2 regions of the Micromonospora sp. DT15 genome follow, and region 1 is predicted to be linked to the other one. Evidence: riboswitches for the same ligand, from Rfam matches in the RefSeq annotation. Region 1 holds a riboswitch; the other holds the start of a gene.
The links. Region 1 has a riboswitch for cyclic di-AMP ahead of ACLQ3F_RS16910 (coiled-coil domain-containing protein). Riboswitches for the same ligand answer to the same signal wherever they lie in the genome.
Positions count from the first base shown of each region.

Region 2: linked by a shared signal. The riboswitch ahead of ACLQ3F_RS16410 (C39 family peptidase) and the one ahead of ACLQ3F_RS16910 (coiled-coil domain-containing protein) in region 1 are both predicted to bind cyclic di-AMP.

Region 1 is NZ_JBNCKJ010000007.1:79,549-86,612, reverse strand. Features, by position in the region: gene ACLQ3F_RS16935 (hypothetical protein) at 1-156, opposite strand, end outside; gene ACLQ3F_RS16930 (heavy-metal-associated domain-containing protein) at 170-379, opposite strand; gene ACLQ3F_RS16925 (metal-sensitive transcriptional regulator) at 474-770, shown strand; gene ACLQ3F_RS16920 (copper-translocating P-type ATPase) at 777-2,741, opposite strand; gene ACLQ3F_RS16915 (YibE/F family protein) at 3,158-4,546, shown strand; cyclic di-AMP (ydaO/yuaA leader) riboswitch at 4,713-4,843, shown strand; gene ACLQ3F_RS16910 (coiled-coil domain-containing protein) at 4,848-5,867, shown strand; gene ACLQ3F_RS16905 (carbonic anhydrase) at 5,924-6,649, opposite strand; gene ACLQ3F_RS16900 (helix-turn-helix transcriptional regulator) at 6,876-7,064, shown strand, end outside.
Region 2 is NZ_JBNCKJ010000006.1:386,012-393,075, reverse strand. Features, by position in the region: gene ACLQ3F_RS16430 (glycosyltransferase family 2 protein) at 1-316, opposite strand, end outside; gene ACLQ3F_RS16425 (acyltransferase family protein) at 616-1,851, shown strand; gene ACLQ3F_RS16420 (hypothetical protein) at 1,945-2,427, shown strand; gene ACLQ3F_RS16415 (hypothetical protein) at 2,563-3,333, shown strand; cyclic di-AMP (ydaO/yuaA leader) riboswitch at 3,618-3,758, shown strand; gene ACLQ3F_RS16410 (C39 family peptidase) at 3,990-4,838, shown strand; gene ACLQ3F_RS16405 (alpha/beta fold hydrolase) at 4,961-5,707, shown strand; gene ACLQ3F_RS16400 (CDP-glycerol glycerophosphotransferase family protein) at 5,712-7,064, opposite strand, start outside.

The sequences.
Region 1 (7,064 bases):
CCCGCCCCGCTCGTCCGCCGTCGGGGTGGCGGCGGCATCGTCGTGCCGGCTCTCGGCGACCGGGGCGGGGTCGACGACCCGGCCGATCCCGTAGGCGGCGCCGAAGACCGCCGCCAGGCCGACGGCGAACCCGGCCAGTTTCGTCACGGTACGCACGCCGGCCCGCCGATCACGCGTCGACGAGGTCGTAACCGGCCTCGTCGACGGCGGCCCGGACGACGGCGGTGTCCAGCGGCTGGTCGCTGCTGACGGTGACCCGGCCGGCGGCGAGGTCGACCTGGACGTCACGCACACCCGCGATGGCGCCGACCTCAGCGCTCACCGCGCTGACGCAGTGCCCGCAGGTCATGCCCTGCACCTGGTACGTCGTGTCGACCATTGGATCGTCTCCTTCGTGGTACCGGTACCCGGTGGGGGTATCCCAACAGAACCGACCGTACCATACCCCCTGGGGGTACGCTATCCTGGTCGGTATGACCGCACCCACCCCGATCCGCGGATACACCGCCAGCAAGGACCAGCTGCTCGCGCGGCTCCGCCGCGTCGAGGGGCAGGTCCGGGGCATCGAGAAGATGGTCGACGACGACCGCTACTGCATCGACGTGCTCACCCAGATCTCCGCCATCCAGGCCGCCCTCGACAAGGTGGCCCTCGGGCTGCTCGACGGGCACGCCCGGCACTGCATGCACGAGGGCGCCGCCGATGGTCGGGCCGACGAGATGGCCACCGAGATGATGGCGGCGGTCGGCCGGCTCATGAAGCGCGGCTGACCGCGCTCAGTCCGGCGCGGGATCGAGACGGACCCGGCGCAGCAACTGAGCGTTGAGCGCCACCACGATCGTCGACGCCGACATCAGCACCGCGGCCACCGCCGGGCTCAACGCCACACCCGCCCAGGCCAGCACCCCGGCGGCCAGCGGCAGCGCCACCACGTTGTAGCCGGCCGCCCAGGCCAGGTTCTGTCGCATCTTCCGGTACGACGCCCGGGACAGCCGGACCACGGCCCCCACCCCGCGCGGGTCCGAGGATGCCAGCACCACCCCGGCGGACTCGATGGCCACATCGGTGCCCGCGCCGATCGCGATGCCCACGTCCGCCCGGGCCAGCGCCGGCGCGTCGTTCACCCCGTCACCGACCATCGCCACCACCAACCCCCGCCGCTGGAGCTCGGCCACCCGATCGTCCTTCTCCGCCGGCAGCACCTCGGCGAAGACCTCGTCGACGCCGGGCCGGAAGCCGAGGTCGGCGGCGACCGCCTCGGCCACCGGCCGGGCATCACCGGTGATCATGGCGATGGTCCGGACACCCTCGGCTCGCAACTCGTCGACAGCGCGCCGGGCCTCCGGACGCACCTCGTCGGTCAACGCGAACGCACCGAGCACGGCGTCGGGCAGCCGCACCAGGTGCAACACCGCGGCACCCCGCGCCGACCACCGCCCGGTCGCGGCCTCCAGCTCCGCCGGGAGCGAAAGGCCCAGCTCGCGCAGCAGCGCCGGCCCGCCCACCGCGTACTCCGTACCGTCGATTGTCGCCTTCACACCGCGGCCCGGCAGCGACCGGAACCCGGTTGCCCGGGCCGGGCCGCCGCGGCCGGCCGCCGCCACTATCGCCCGGGCCAACGGATGTTCGCTCTCCGACTCGACACCGGCCGCGATCCGCAGCACCTCGTTCCGCTCGACGCCGGACGCCGTCGCCAGGTCGGTCACCCCGTGCTCGCCCCGGGTCAACGTGCCGGTCTTGTCGAAGAGCACCGCGCCGACGGTCCGCATCCGCTCCAGGGCCAGCCGGTCCTTGACCAGAATCCCGGACCGTGCGGCGAGCGCGGTGGAGAGCGCGACGACCAGCGGGATGGCGAGACCCAGCGCGTGCGGGCAGGCGATCACCAGGACGGTCACCGCGCGGACCACCGCCTCGTCGGGCTGACCGAGCGCGGTCCAGACCAGCACGGTCAGCACGGCGGTCCCGGTGGCCAGGTAGAACAGCGCGGCGGCGAACCGGTCGGCCAACAGTTGGGCCCGTCCACCGGAGGCCTGGGCCTGCGCGACCATCCGCTGGATGCCGGCGAGGGCGGTCTGCTCACCCAACGCCTCGACGCGCACCCGGATCGCCGAGTCGGTGGCGACGGTGCCGGCCACCACCCGGTCGCCAGTCGACCGGGCGACCGGCCGCGACTCCCCCGTGATCATCGACTCGTCCAGCTCGGCGCCGCCCTCGACGACACGGCCGTCCGCCGGTACCCGACCCCCCGGCCGGACCAGCACCACGTCGCCGATCCGCAGACCGGTCACCGGCACGGCCTCGACCCGCCCGTCCGCCGCCACCCGTTCGGCCTCGTCCGGCAACAGCGCGGCCAGCGCCGCCAGCGCTCCCCGGGCCTGTCCGATGGCCTTCATCTCCTGCCAGTGCCCGAGCAGCATGATGGTGACCAGCGCGGCCAACTCCCACCAGAAGTCCAGGTCGAAGACGCCGACGCTGGTCGCCAGGGACGCGGCGTATGCGACGGTGATCGCCATCGCGACCAGCAGCATCATCCCGGGCGCCCGGTCCCGGACCTCCCGAACCGCGCCGACCAGGAACGGCCAACCGCCCCACCAGAACACCACCGAGCCGAGCACCGGGCCCACCCAGCCCTGACCGGGGACGACGTCCCCGCTCAGGCCCAGCCGACCCGACACGAGATGACTCGTCAGCACCACCGGGATGGTCAATACCAGGCAGACCCAGAACCGACGGCGAAACATCGCCGGATCGTGTCCGGCGTGCTTGTCGTGTCCGGCGTGCTTGTCGTGCGGCACGGGTTCGGCGTGTCGCGGTCGGTCGGGGTCGGGCGGTGACGGAGCGGGCATGGCTCCAACATGCCGCCCCGGAGACCGCCGCGCGAGCGGTTCGGCCGCCCGACACTCCGCCACGACCTGCAACCCCCGGAAGGGCTGGCTAGCATCTCCCCCGATGGCCCTCCGAATGCCGCTGCACAGTCGGGCACCGGCGCCGCCACGTCGTGGCGGTGCCCCCAGCCGACCGGGCCGAGCACTGACCGTCCGTGATCAAGCGGTCGTCAGGCAGCGATCCGCCCCGCCGTCCGCCGCGTTTCCACCGCAACGGTGAACCGCCCGGCCCGCTGACCCGTATCCCGCACCGGATCGTTGGGAGTCTCACCTTGGCCGCCGACCACACTCACCCTGCTCCGTCCGCCCCGCCTCGGGTGCGACGGATCCTCGTCGTGACTGTGGTGCCCCTCTTCGTCGCCACCGTGCTGGCCGCGGTGCTGCTCTGGCCGCGCGGCGGGTCACCGCAGACCGATGGTGGTGCGGACGTGCCGCGCTACCCCGGCACTGTCACCCGGGTGGTGAGCGAGCCGTGCCCGCCGGCGCCGTCGGTCCCCGAGGGCACACCGAGGCTCGGCGACGGGCGGTGCGGCACTGTCGACGTGCGGGTGGACGACGGGCCGACCGCCGGCCAGCAGGTACGGACTCCGGTGCCCGACGGGCCCGGCGCACCCCGGGTCGAGGTCGGCGACGAGGTCGTCCTGGTCGAGCTGGCCGACCCGACCGATCCCGCCACCAGCAACTGGAACATCGCCGAACACCAACGCGGCACCCCGATGGTGTGGCTGGCGGTGATCTTCGCGGTCGCGATCGTCGCGTTCGGTCGGTGGCGGGGTCTGGCCGCGCTCGCCGGGCTGGCCGCCAGCTTCGCCATCCTGCTCACCTTCGTGCTGCCGGGCATCAGCGCCGGCAGGTCACCGCTGCTGGTGGCGGTGGTCGGCTCGGCCCTGATCATGTTCGTGGTGCTCTATCTGACCCACGGGGTCACCGCACAGACCTCGGTCGCGGTGCTCGGCACCCTGGGCAGCCTGGTCCTGACCGGCGTGCTCGCCACAATCGCCACGGCCGCGACCCACCTCACCGGCTTCGGCAGCGAGGACGCCACCACCCTGTCGATGTTCCAGGGCGACGTGGACCTGCACGGTCTGCTGCTCGCCGGAATCATCATCGGGTCACTCGGGGTGCTCGACGACGTGACGGTCACCCAGGCGGCCACCGTCACCGAACTGGCGAGCGCCAACCCCGGGCTGACCCGGTTGCAGCTCTACCGTGCCGCCACCCGGGTCGGCCGCGCGCACATCGCCTCCACTGTCAACACCATCGTGCTGGCCTACGCGGGTGCGTCACTGCCCCTACTGCTCCTGCTCACCGCCGACTCGCGGCCGATCGGGCAGATCCTCACCAGTGAGTTCCTCGCGCAGGAGATCGTCCGCAGCGCGGTCGCCACCCTCGGTCTGATCGCCGCCGTGCCGCTGACCACCGGGCTGGCCGCGGTGGTCACCGCCGCCGGGCGCGCCGACGCCTCAGCGCTCACCGACGCCTCAGCCCCCACCGACGCTCCCGCGCCCCGGCCCCAGCCGGACCGCAGCGAGGCGCTGGCCGCACTCAGCTCACCGCGAACGGCCGGCTCCGACGAACCGGACCGGACGCGGACCGCACCCCCACCCGAGGCCACCGACCGGTGGCCGAAGTCGAACAGGAGCACGGATACGGCATGGTGACACTCCTCAGCGTGACCAGATCGGGCATCCACCCTGAGAACCCCGTCACTGGTCACAGAACGCTATGGCGAAATGACGCTTTTGGTCGGCATCCAGGCGTAGCTCAGCCGGTCGACTCTCGGGTAACCTCGCTGCCGGTTACCGATGAAGGCGCGAAGCGGCGCCTGCGGTGCCACCGCCCAATCGCCAACCGGCGAGCCGGGGACCCAGGTACCTGGGGTGAATCCGCATCAGCGGTAGGGGCCACTTCCGCCCCGAACCCGTCAGCTAACCCGGTCGGCGGTCGACGGAAGGGAACATTGTGACGGCACCCCTACGCCGCTGGTTGACACCCGTGGTGGCCGTGATCGCCGCACTGACCGTGTTCGCCGGGCCGTTCCCGGCGCACGCCGCCCCGACGAACCCCACACCGTCCGGGCACGAGGAGGACGGCGAGCCCAAGCTGCTCAACGACGTCATCGAGCAGGCCAACCGTGACTACTCCGCCGCGAAGTCCAAGCTGGACAAATCCAAGAAGCGGCAGAGCGAGTTGGCGGCGGAGGTCAACCGGGCCAAGGCCGACCTGGACGCGTTGGCCCCGCAGGTCGGGCAGATCGCCGCCCAGGCGTACCGGACCGGCCGGATCGGTGCCGTCGCAATGCTGCTGGAGAGCGACGCGCCCGACTCGTTCGTCCAGCGCGCCGGGCTGCTCGACGAGATCAACATGGTCAACGAGAAGAAGCTCTCCGAGGTCAACGAGGTGAAGTCCCGCGCCGAGCAGGCCAAGCTGGCCCTCGACACCGAGGTGCGCGAGCAGCAGAAGCAGACCGCCCTGATGGCGAAGCGCAAGAGCGAGGCCGACAAGGCGCTCTCCCTCGTCGGCGGCAAGGGTTTCACCGGCGGCCTGGTGGATGCCACCTCCAAGGTCGCGAAGATCGGCCCGGGTCGCACGGCCGACGGTGACTGGAAGGCCCAGTCGTGCAGCGAGAACGACCCCACCACCTCCGGCTGCATCACGCCGCGCACGCTGCACGCGTACAAGGAGGTCAAGGCGGCCGGCTTCAACCGGTTCGTCGGCTGCTACCGCCCCGGCGGGCCGTGGGAGCACCCGAAGGGCCGCGCCTGCGACTGGTCGCTACAGAAGAGCGGGTTCTCCCCGTGGCACAACAACGACACCAGGACGTACGGCAACAACGTCGCCGCGTTCCTCATCCGTAACGCCGACCGGCTCGGCATCTACTACGTGATCTGGAACCGGCAGATCTGGTTCCCGGCCACCGGCTGGAGTTCGTACAGCGGGCCGTCGAACCACACCGACCACGTTCACATGTCGCTGCTCTGACCCGCCCGATCTCCGTCGAGGGCCGTTCCGCGTGACGCGGAGCGGCCCTCGTCGCGTCAGACGGTGGCAGGCGCGGCCGGGTCGGTCGAGGCCGGAGTCGTCAACGTCGTGAAGCCGGCCGGCACAGCGGCCACCGGACGTACCGCTCCGGCTGCCAGTCGGTAGGACACGCCCACCACCGCGCACCGCCCCCGCGCCACCTCGTCGGCCAGCACTGGCGACTGCCCGAGCAGCGTCTCGACGGTCTGTGCGATGTGGATGTCGACGATGCCGTCGATGTCGTCCACGCCCTCGGCCGCGGCCCGGCGCAGGCTGGGCAGCACGGCGTCGACCACGGCGCGCAGATGGCCACTCGGCGCGGTACCGGTCGCGGCGGACTCCCGGGCGGCCTGCACCGCACCGCAGGAGTCGTGACCGAGCACCACCACCAGCGGGGTGCCGAGCACTGTCACCGCGTACTCGACGCTGCCGAGCACCTCGGGGCCGGCGGTGTGCCCGGCGGTGCGAACCACGAACAGGTCGCCCAGGCCTCGGTCGAAGATGATCTCGGCAGCCAGTCGCGAGTCCGAGCAGCCGACGATCACCGCGAACGGGTGTTGCCCGTCGGCCACCGCGGCCCGGTGCCCGGCATCCTGGTTGGGGTGGCGTGGGGCGCCATCGACGAAACGCCGGTTGCCGGCGACCAGTTCGGCGTACGCCCGGGTCGGCTCACTGAGCGCGGTGGCCCCGTCGGTGGTCCGCTGCGGACCCGGCTGACCGCCGGAGCTCCCGGTATGACTCATCCCGCACCTCGTCTCGACGCATCTGACCTGGTCAAACCGGCTTTCCGCCGGGCGGGCGGCGGGCGCTGGCTCGTGCTCCACCGTCACACGCACCGTAAGATGCGTCAAGGTATGCGTGATTTAGATTTCATACGTTGACTCCGGCCACACCCTGGGCAACCTTCCCGGGGCGGGGCGGACCAGACTCTCGCGAGGGCAGACGGACATCCGAAAGGGCGGTCACACGATGGCGAGCACGGTGACAGGCGACACCGGCAGTGGGCGGAACTGGACGTTCCTCACCAATCACGGGCACGTCCTACTGGCCATCGCCCGCAATCCGACCGCCCGGCTGCGTGACGTCGCAGCCGAGGTCGGGGTGACCGAACGGGCCGCGCAGGCGATCGTCGCCGACCTGGAGGCGGACGGGTACCTG
Region 2 (7,064 bases), on a different contig from region 1:
ACCAGTCGTCGCTGTCGACGAACCAGACGTACCGGCCGTCGGCCACGTCGAGCCCGGCGTTGCGGGCCAGCCCCAGACCCACGTTGCTGCTCAGGTGCACGACGCGCACGCCGTCGCGGCTGACCGCGTACGAGCGGAGCATGTCGCCGCAGCCGTCCGGGGAGGCGTCGTCGACGGCGATCAGCTCGACCGCGTCCGACTCGCTCGCCGGGATGTCGGCCCGGATCGACTCGAGGCACTGGTACAGGTACGCCTCGACGCCGTACACGGGCACGACGATGCTCAGCAGCGGTGCGTGCGTCGGCTCATTGACCACGTCCGCCACCTTCGACGACCCGGGTGGCCGGCCCCGGAACCTGACGTTGCCGCCGATGGTGGACTCTCTGAACTCCCGCCCAGCGGGAGGTTAACGCCGAACCGGTGGGCGGTTTCCAGCCCGGGGAGCGCGGGGTCATGGGGCGGGTGGGATGCGTCCGGTTCACCCGGGAGTGACCCGGTAGGGTGCCTCGGTGCGGCCCTGCCGGGTCGTCGTGGGCGTCGCCGTCGCGCCGTCCGACGCCGCGCCGAGGAGGCTACGACAGTGCTGGTGACCCTGCCGAGCGCCGGGATCCCGGCATGACGAGCGTCGCCGCGACGTCGGCCGCCCGGCCCGCACCGGCCCCGCCCCGGCTGCCCTCGCTGACCGGGCTGCGGTGGATCGCCGCTCTGCTGGTCTTCGGCTTCCACGCCGGCACCATGCGGATCATCGCCGAGCCGGACTACAAGGCCGTCATCGACGCGCTGTTCACCCTCGGTCTCTCCGGGGTGCAGTTCTTCTTCATCCTCAGCGGTTTCGTGCTGGTCTGGTCGGCCCGCGAGGGCGACTCGCGGCGTACGTTCTGGCGGCGACGGATCGCCAAGATCTACCCGAACCACCTGGTGCTGTTCGTGGCGACGCTGGTGGTCGCCTGGTGGTTCGCCGACCCGGTCCTGCCGGCGGCGGCGTTGGAGAACCTGCTGCTGTTGCAGGCGTGGGATCCCCGGCCGGGCTGGTTCTACAGCATCAACACCGTCAGCTGGTCGCTGTCCTGCGAGTTCTTCTTCTACCTCTGCCTGCCGCTGGCGCTGCCGCTGCTGCGCCGGGCCCGGCCGAAGCTGCTCTGGGCGCTGATCGTCGCGCTGCCGCTGCTGATCCTCGCGCTCTGGCCGGCACAGGAGTTGGTGCCGGAGGTGAGCCGTTGGTGGTTCACCCAGATCTTCCCGCCGGTGCGGTCGCTGGAGTTCTGGTTGGGCGCGGTGGCGGCCGAGTTGATGCGCCGAGGGCTCTGGCGCGGTCCCAAACTGACAGTGGCCAGCGGAATCTTCCTGGTCACCTGGGTGGTGGCCGCGCAGTGGATCCGCGCCGAGCTGTGGACCACGCTGCTCGCGGTCGCGTACCTGTTGGTGATCACCGCTGCCGCGGACGCGGACGTGCGGGGTCGGCGCTCGCCGTGGCGGTCCCGGCCGCTGGTCTGGCTCGGTGAGGTCTCGTTCGCCTTCTACCTGGTGCACGTGCTGGTGATGACGACCGTGCTGCGGTGGAGCGGAACCTGGGGGATCGGCTTCGGAGGCTGGCGTGGCCCGGCCGTGGTGCTCGGTTTCCTGGCGGCGAACCTGATCCTCGCCGGGTTGCTGCACCGCTTCGTCGAAACCCCGATGATGCGTCGGCTCGCGCCGCGCCGCGCGGCCCGTCCAGCACCCGTCCCCCGTCAACGCCCGGCCGGCGACGACGACGCGCGAGACCCCGCGAGCATCGCCCGCGGCGAGGTCGACGGACCTGCCGGCGAGGCCGGTCAGGCCGGCGGTCGATCAACCTACGTCGACCTGCGCTGACGGCGTCCACCCTGGTCAAAGGGGTCGGCGCGGCGTGATCCGACACGCCCGTGGTCGATGCGCACGGGTTGGCGCGAGGCGTAGCGTGGGGACGTGCTTCCGGTCGCGTTCACCTGTCCGCTGTGGTGGGTGGCGCGCTGGGCGACTCGGGTGCTGACCAGCCTCGCCGTCGTCGCGGCCCTGGCGCTCGGCGCAGGCCCGGCCACGGCCGCCACGTCGACGCCCGGCACGGGGCCCACGTCGAGCGTGGTGCCGACCACTGTCGCCGGCTCGCTGGCGGCCTCCTGCCGACACGCCGCGCCAACGGGGTCAACCGTCATCAACGCCGGCCGTGCGCAGGGCGACGATGGTGCCGACGCCATCGGGTCGGGGGCACACGGCGCGGCCCGTCCGGCCCCGGCGAAGGCCACCGAGGAGTCGGTCCCGACCTGGTCGGTCGACTCGCCGGTGGCGCTCCCCGGCGATCAGGGCACCAGCGCGGCCGGCGTGCTGCCGGCCAGCGCGGCCGAATCTGACCGGCTGCCCCTCGTCCACAGTGCGAGCGGTCGGGCTTCCCGGGCCCCACCCGGGCGCTGAGCCACCGGGACGACCGTCCCGCCGCCGCGCCCTGTCGACCCACCCGCTCCCTGACCCGCCGACCCCGTGCCCGCCGTGGCCCGCTGGTCGGCGCGGCTTTCCATCGCACTGCTCTCTCTCCCCGAGGTGCCGACCATGGAGACCGTCGTCTTCTACCAGTTCGTGACCGAGGTGCCGCGGGCCGCCGCCATCTGGTCGACGCTGTTCCTGCTGACCCTGGGCCTGCTCACCGTGCTGGCCGCCCGCCCCGAACGGGCTCGGCCGACCGGCGACCCGGTCCCGGCCGGGCCCACCGCCCAGGAGTTGGCCGCCGCCGAGGCCGTCGACAGGCGCCGCTACGCCGAGGAGGTGGCCGTTGCCGCGGCCCGCGCGGCCACCACCGCCAAGCGGCGGCGTGCCGCCTGGCTGACCGCTCAGGAACAGCTGGAGCAGGCCTGGATCGGGTACGACGAGGCGGACGCCGCCGCGCGTCGCTTCGCTGGCGCGGGGGCACTGCCCACCCCGCAGACCCCGCACACCCCCGCCGAGTACGCCGCCCGGGAACGCTATCTGCACCGGGCGGCGATGGCGGCGTACTGGCGGGGCGACCTGACCATGGCGCAGCTCGGCGACGTGTTCGGGCACCGGCGCGGCTGGGATCCCCGGCGACACCCGGTCGAGCAGGAGGTGCTGATCAGCCGGGTGATCCGGGATGCGCGGTCGACCGACTACCAGGTGGCCGCCGACCGTGAGCGGGTCGCCTGGCGCGACGCGGAGTTGGCCGCCGAGTCGGCTCGTGCCCTCGCCGAGGAGGCGTACGCGGCGGCGGCCCGGCTCCGTCCGAGCGTGGCCCCCGCGCGCCGCACGGTCGCCGGGGCGTTGCGTCCCGCCGTCGTGGCACTGTGGCGCCCGGCCCGGGTGGGTTGAGCCCAATCCGTTATGTGAGGCCGGTCACCCAATCGGGAAATGGGACGTCCGACGCGATCGACGGGATTGTTCCCGCGATTGTGGCCGCGTTCTTTACGGCCTGTCCGGTTGTCGCCCGTAGGCGTCGCCGTAACTGGTTGTCCCATCGAGTCACATCATCGGCATTACGCGCAGAAATTGTGGCGCCAATTGGGGTTTACGCAGGTGAACCTGGCTTGGCAGGGCGTTGGGACGCCAGTAGTGTCGTCCCGTCCGGTGCGGTAACCGATCGCAAGACGCGACGCCGCATCGACCCGCTTAATCGTGATCAACGAACCGGGGACCCACCAGTAAGTCCGGGGTGAATCCGCGAGCCACGGCCCGCGGTAGGGCGTCTTCCCGCCCGAATCCGTCAGCTAACCCGGTAGGCGGTGTCGGAAGGAGTCCCATCCTCGTGCAGCACCTTTCCACCCCTCGGTTGTTCCCTCGCCTCCACGGCGCGGCGGTGCACCCGCTCATTCGTCGCGTGACGGTGAGCTGACCCCCGGGTCATCGCCTTTCCCGCCCGGCCGATCCGGGCGTTCCCCTGAGCGGTTCACACCCGCGGACCACTGTCCGCGCGCTGGCGCCTGCCCGAATACCGGTCCGGCCCCGGTGTGCCGCTCTCCCCCCGATCCGTGGAGGACCCCGTGAAGCACACCCTGCAGCGCCAGCTCCGTCGCCTCGCCACCGAGCGCCCGTACCAGATCGTCGCCGCCTCCGCCGCAGCCCTCGCGATCGCCACCACCACCGGCGCCCTGCTCACCACTGCCGACGACGCCCCGGCCGGCCAGCGCACCGCGACCACCGTCGCCGAGATGCGCAGCGACGTCGCCGCCTCCCGCAGTGAGGCTCGGGACGCGTCCCCCTCGGCCAGCGCCGCGCCGACCACGGCCGCCCCGGCCACCAGCGCCGCGTCGCCCGCCGCCAAGGCCAAGAGCAACCCCGACCTCACCCGTAAGCCGACGCCGCCGAAGCCCCCCGCGACGAAGGTGCTCGACTACGACTACGAGGCGCAGAACACCTACTACAACTGCGGCCCGGCGGCCACCCGGAACGCGCTCAGCGCCGCCGGCATCGACCGCACCCAGGAAGAGCTCGGCGCCGAACTGGGCACCACCGAGATGGGAACCAACTCGGCCGAGGACACCACCCGGGTGCTCAACGCCGAGGTGAAGGGCTCCCCGTACCGGACCCGGATGTTCCCCGGCGCGCCCAGCCCGGCCCAGATGGACCGGCTCCAGGCCGACGTGGTGAAGGCCGTCACCGACGGCCGGGGCGTGGTGGCCAACGTCGTCGGGGACGCGGTCGACACCGACGGCGGGTGGCACTCCTACGGCGGTGGGCACTACATCGCCGTGGTGGGCTACAAGGACAACGGTCGCACCGTGCGGATCGCCGACTCGGCGAACCCGGCCGACCCGTCGTACTGGATCACCACGATCGACCTGGCCAACTGGATCACCAGCCGGGGCTACTCCGCCTGACCCGGGCACCCTGACCGCCGCGGGCGCCGTCTCCCACAAGGGGCCGCGCCCGCGGCGTTTGTCCGCCCGGCCCGCCATCGACGGCCCTCGTACCCGACCGTGAACCGTGGGAGACTGCGGCCGTGGTGGATGAAACGGGTGGTCACACCGGCCGCGGGCCGGTCCTGCTGCTGCTGCACGGCATGGGAACGACCGGGGACGTGTGGTTGCCCTGGGCCCCGTACCTTGAGCAGCACTGGCCCGGGCGGTGGCTGGCACCGGACCTCGCCGGCCACGGCTGGGCGTCGCCGCTGCCGTCGTACTCCTTCGCGGGCTTCGCTCAGCAGATCGCGCGGGCCCTCGTCCCCGACGACCGGCTGGTCGTGCTCGGGCACTCGCTGGGTGGGGTGGTCGGCCTGGCGCTGGCCGCCCGCGATGCCGGAACGCCGGTGGACGCCGTGGTCGGGCTGGGCATCAAGGCACTCTGGTCACCCGCCGAGCTGAGCCGCGCCGCCGAGCTCGCCGCCCGACCGGTGAGCTGGTTCGCCACCCGCACCGAGGCGGCTCGCCGCTACCTGCGGGTCGCCGGGCTCACCGGTCTGGTCCCGCCGGACCACCCGGTGGTGGAAGCCGGGCTGCGCCAGGTCGACGGCCGGTGGCGCCTCGCCATGGACCCGGCCGCCTTCGCCGTCGGCGAGCCCGATCTGGCCGCGCTGCTGGCGGCGACCGACGTGCCGGTGGTGCTGGCGCGCGGGGAGAACGACCCGATGGTCACCGACGAACAGCTCAAGGAGTATGGCGTACCGGTCGCCACGCTGCCCGGTCTCGGACACAACGCGCATGTGGAGGACCCGGCGGCGGTGCTGGCGCTGCTGGATCCTTACCGCTGAGCGGCTATGCCGGTGCGGTCGCGGTGAGCGCCTCGGCCGGTGCCAGCTCCCGGCGGGCGGCGGCCAGGAACGCCTCGGCGTACGACTCGGCCGGGAAGTCACCCAGGTAGCGGCGGCGGGTGGCCCAGCGGGCCTCGGCCAGCGGGTCGGTGTCCAGCAGTGCGGTCAGCACGTCGTCCAGGTTGGACATGTCCCGACGCAGCACGTAACCCGACCCGGCCAGCGGGAACCGCTCCACGAACCGGTCGCCCTCGTCGCCCATGTCGGTGACCGCGTACGGCTTGCCGGAGTAGAGGAAGTCCGAGATCACTCCGGACACGTCGGAGACCAGCGCGTCGGCGGAGTTGACGCACTCGGTCAGGCTCAGCTCCCGAGCCGCCGCGCCGACCACGTGCTGGCGGCCGGTGCGGGCCCGGTCGGCGACGAGCAGTTCGGTCAGGCGGCCCAGTTGCCGGGCCGATGCCGGGTTCTGCGTGGTGTACGGGTGGGCTCGCAGGATCACCGTCGCGCCGCGTTCCAACAGTCGACGCAGCAGGCTTTCGGCCACCGGTAGCGAGCAGTAGTCGGCGTCGGCGTGGTGCCCGGTCCAGGTCGGCGTGTAGAGCACCGTCGGGTGCGCCAACCCTCTTGCGGGCTCCGGGCGCACCTCGATCGACTCGACCTGTGGACGACCCACCACCACGAACTTGTCGGCCGGGATCTGCACTCCGGCGCGGGCGTACCTGTCGATCGCCGCCTGCCCGGCCACGAAGATCCGGTCGAAGATCCCCGACACCGGGTTGGCGCTCGGCGCCTTGTCGCTGTCGCCGTGGTGCAGCTGGATGTGGGTGAGCTGGGTGAAGCGGACGCAGTGGCTGTTCTTCGCACCGTGGTTGACGTAGAACGCCGCCCGTAGGCTCGGCACCAACGCCTGGTCCATCGCCCCCAGGGTGGGGCAGTAGACCACCGGCGCGTCGGTGGCCGCCGCGATCGGGGCCAGGAACTCCGGCTCACGCAGCACGACCAGGAACGGTCGGCCGATCCGTTCCAGGTACGGCAGCCACATGGTGACCTGGTATTCCGAGCCCGGAGGCGCGGAGAAGTAGAGCAGGAACTCCGGCTGGTGCCGGCGCAGCGCGGCGGCCACCGGCCCGCCACCGGCGCGTGGCCGGAACCGTCGCCGGGCCAGGTCCAGCGCGACCGCACCGGCGCCCGCCCCGACCAGCAGGCTGGCGGCCAGGGCCACACCGGCCGGCAGGGCGAGCGCGGCGGCGAGCGCCAGGGCGGCGAGCAGCCCGAGCAGGGCCGTGCCGAGCCGGTCGGCGATCAGCGGCGTCCAGGCGCGTACCGGCAGGTTGGCCGTCCGGATCTCCAGACC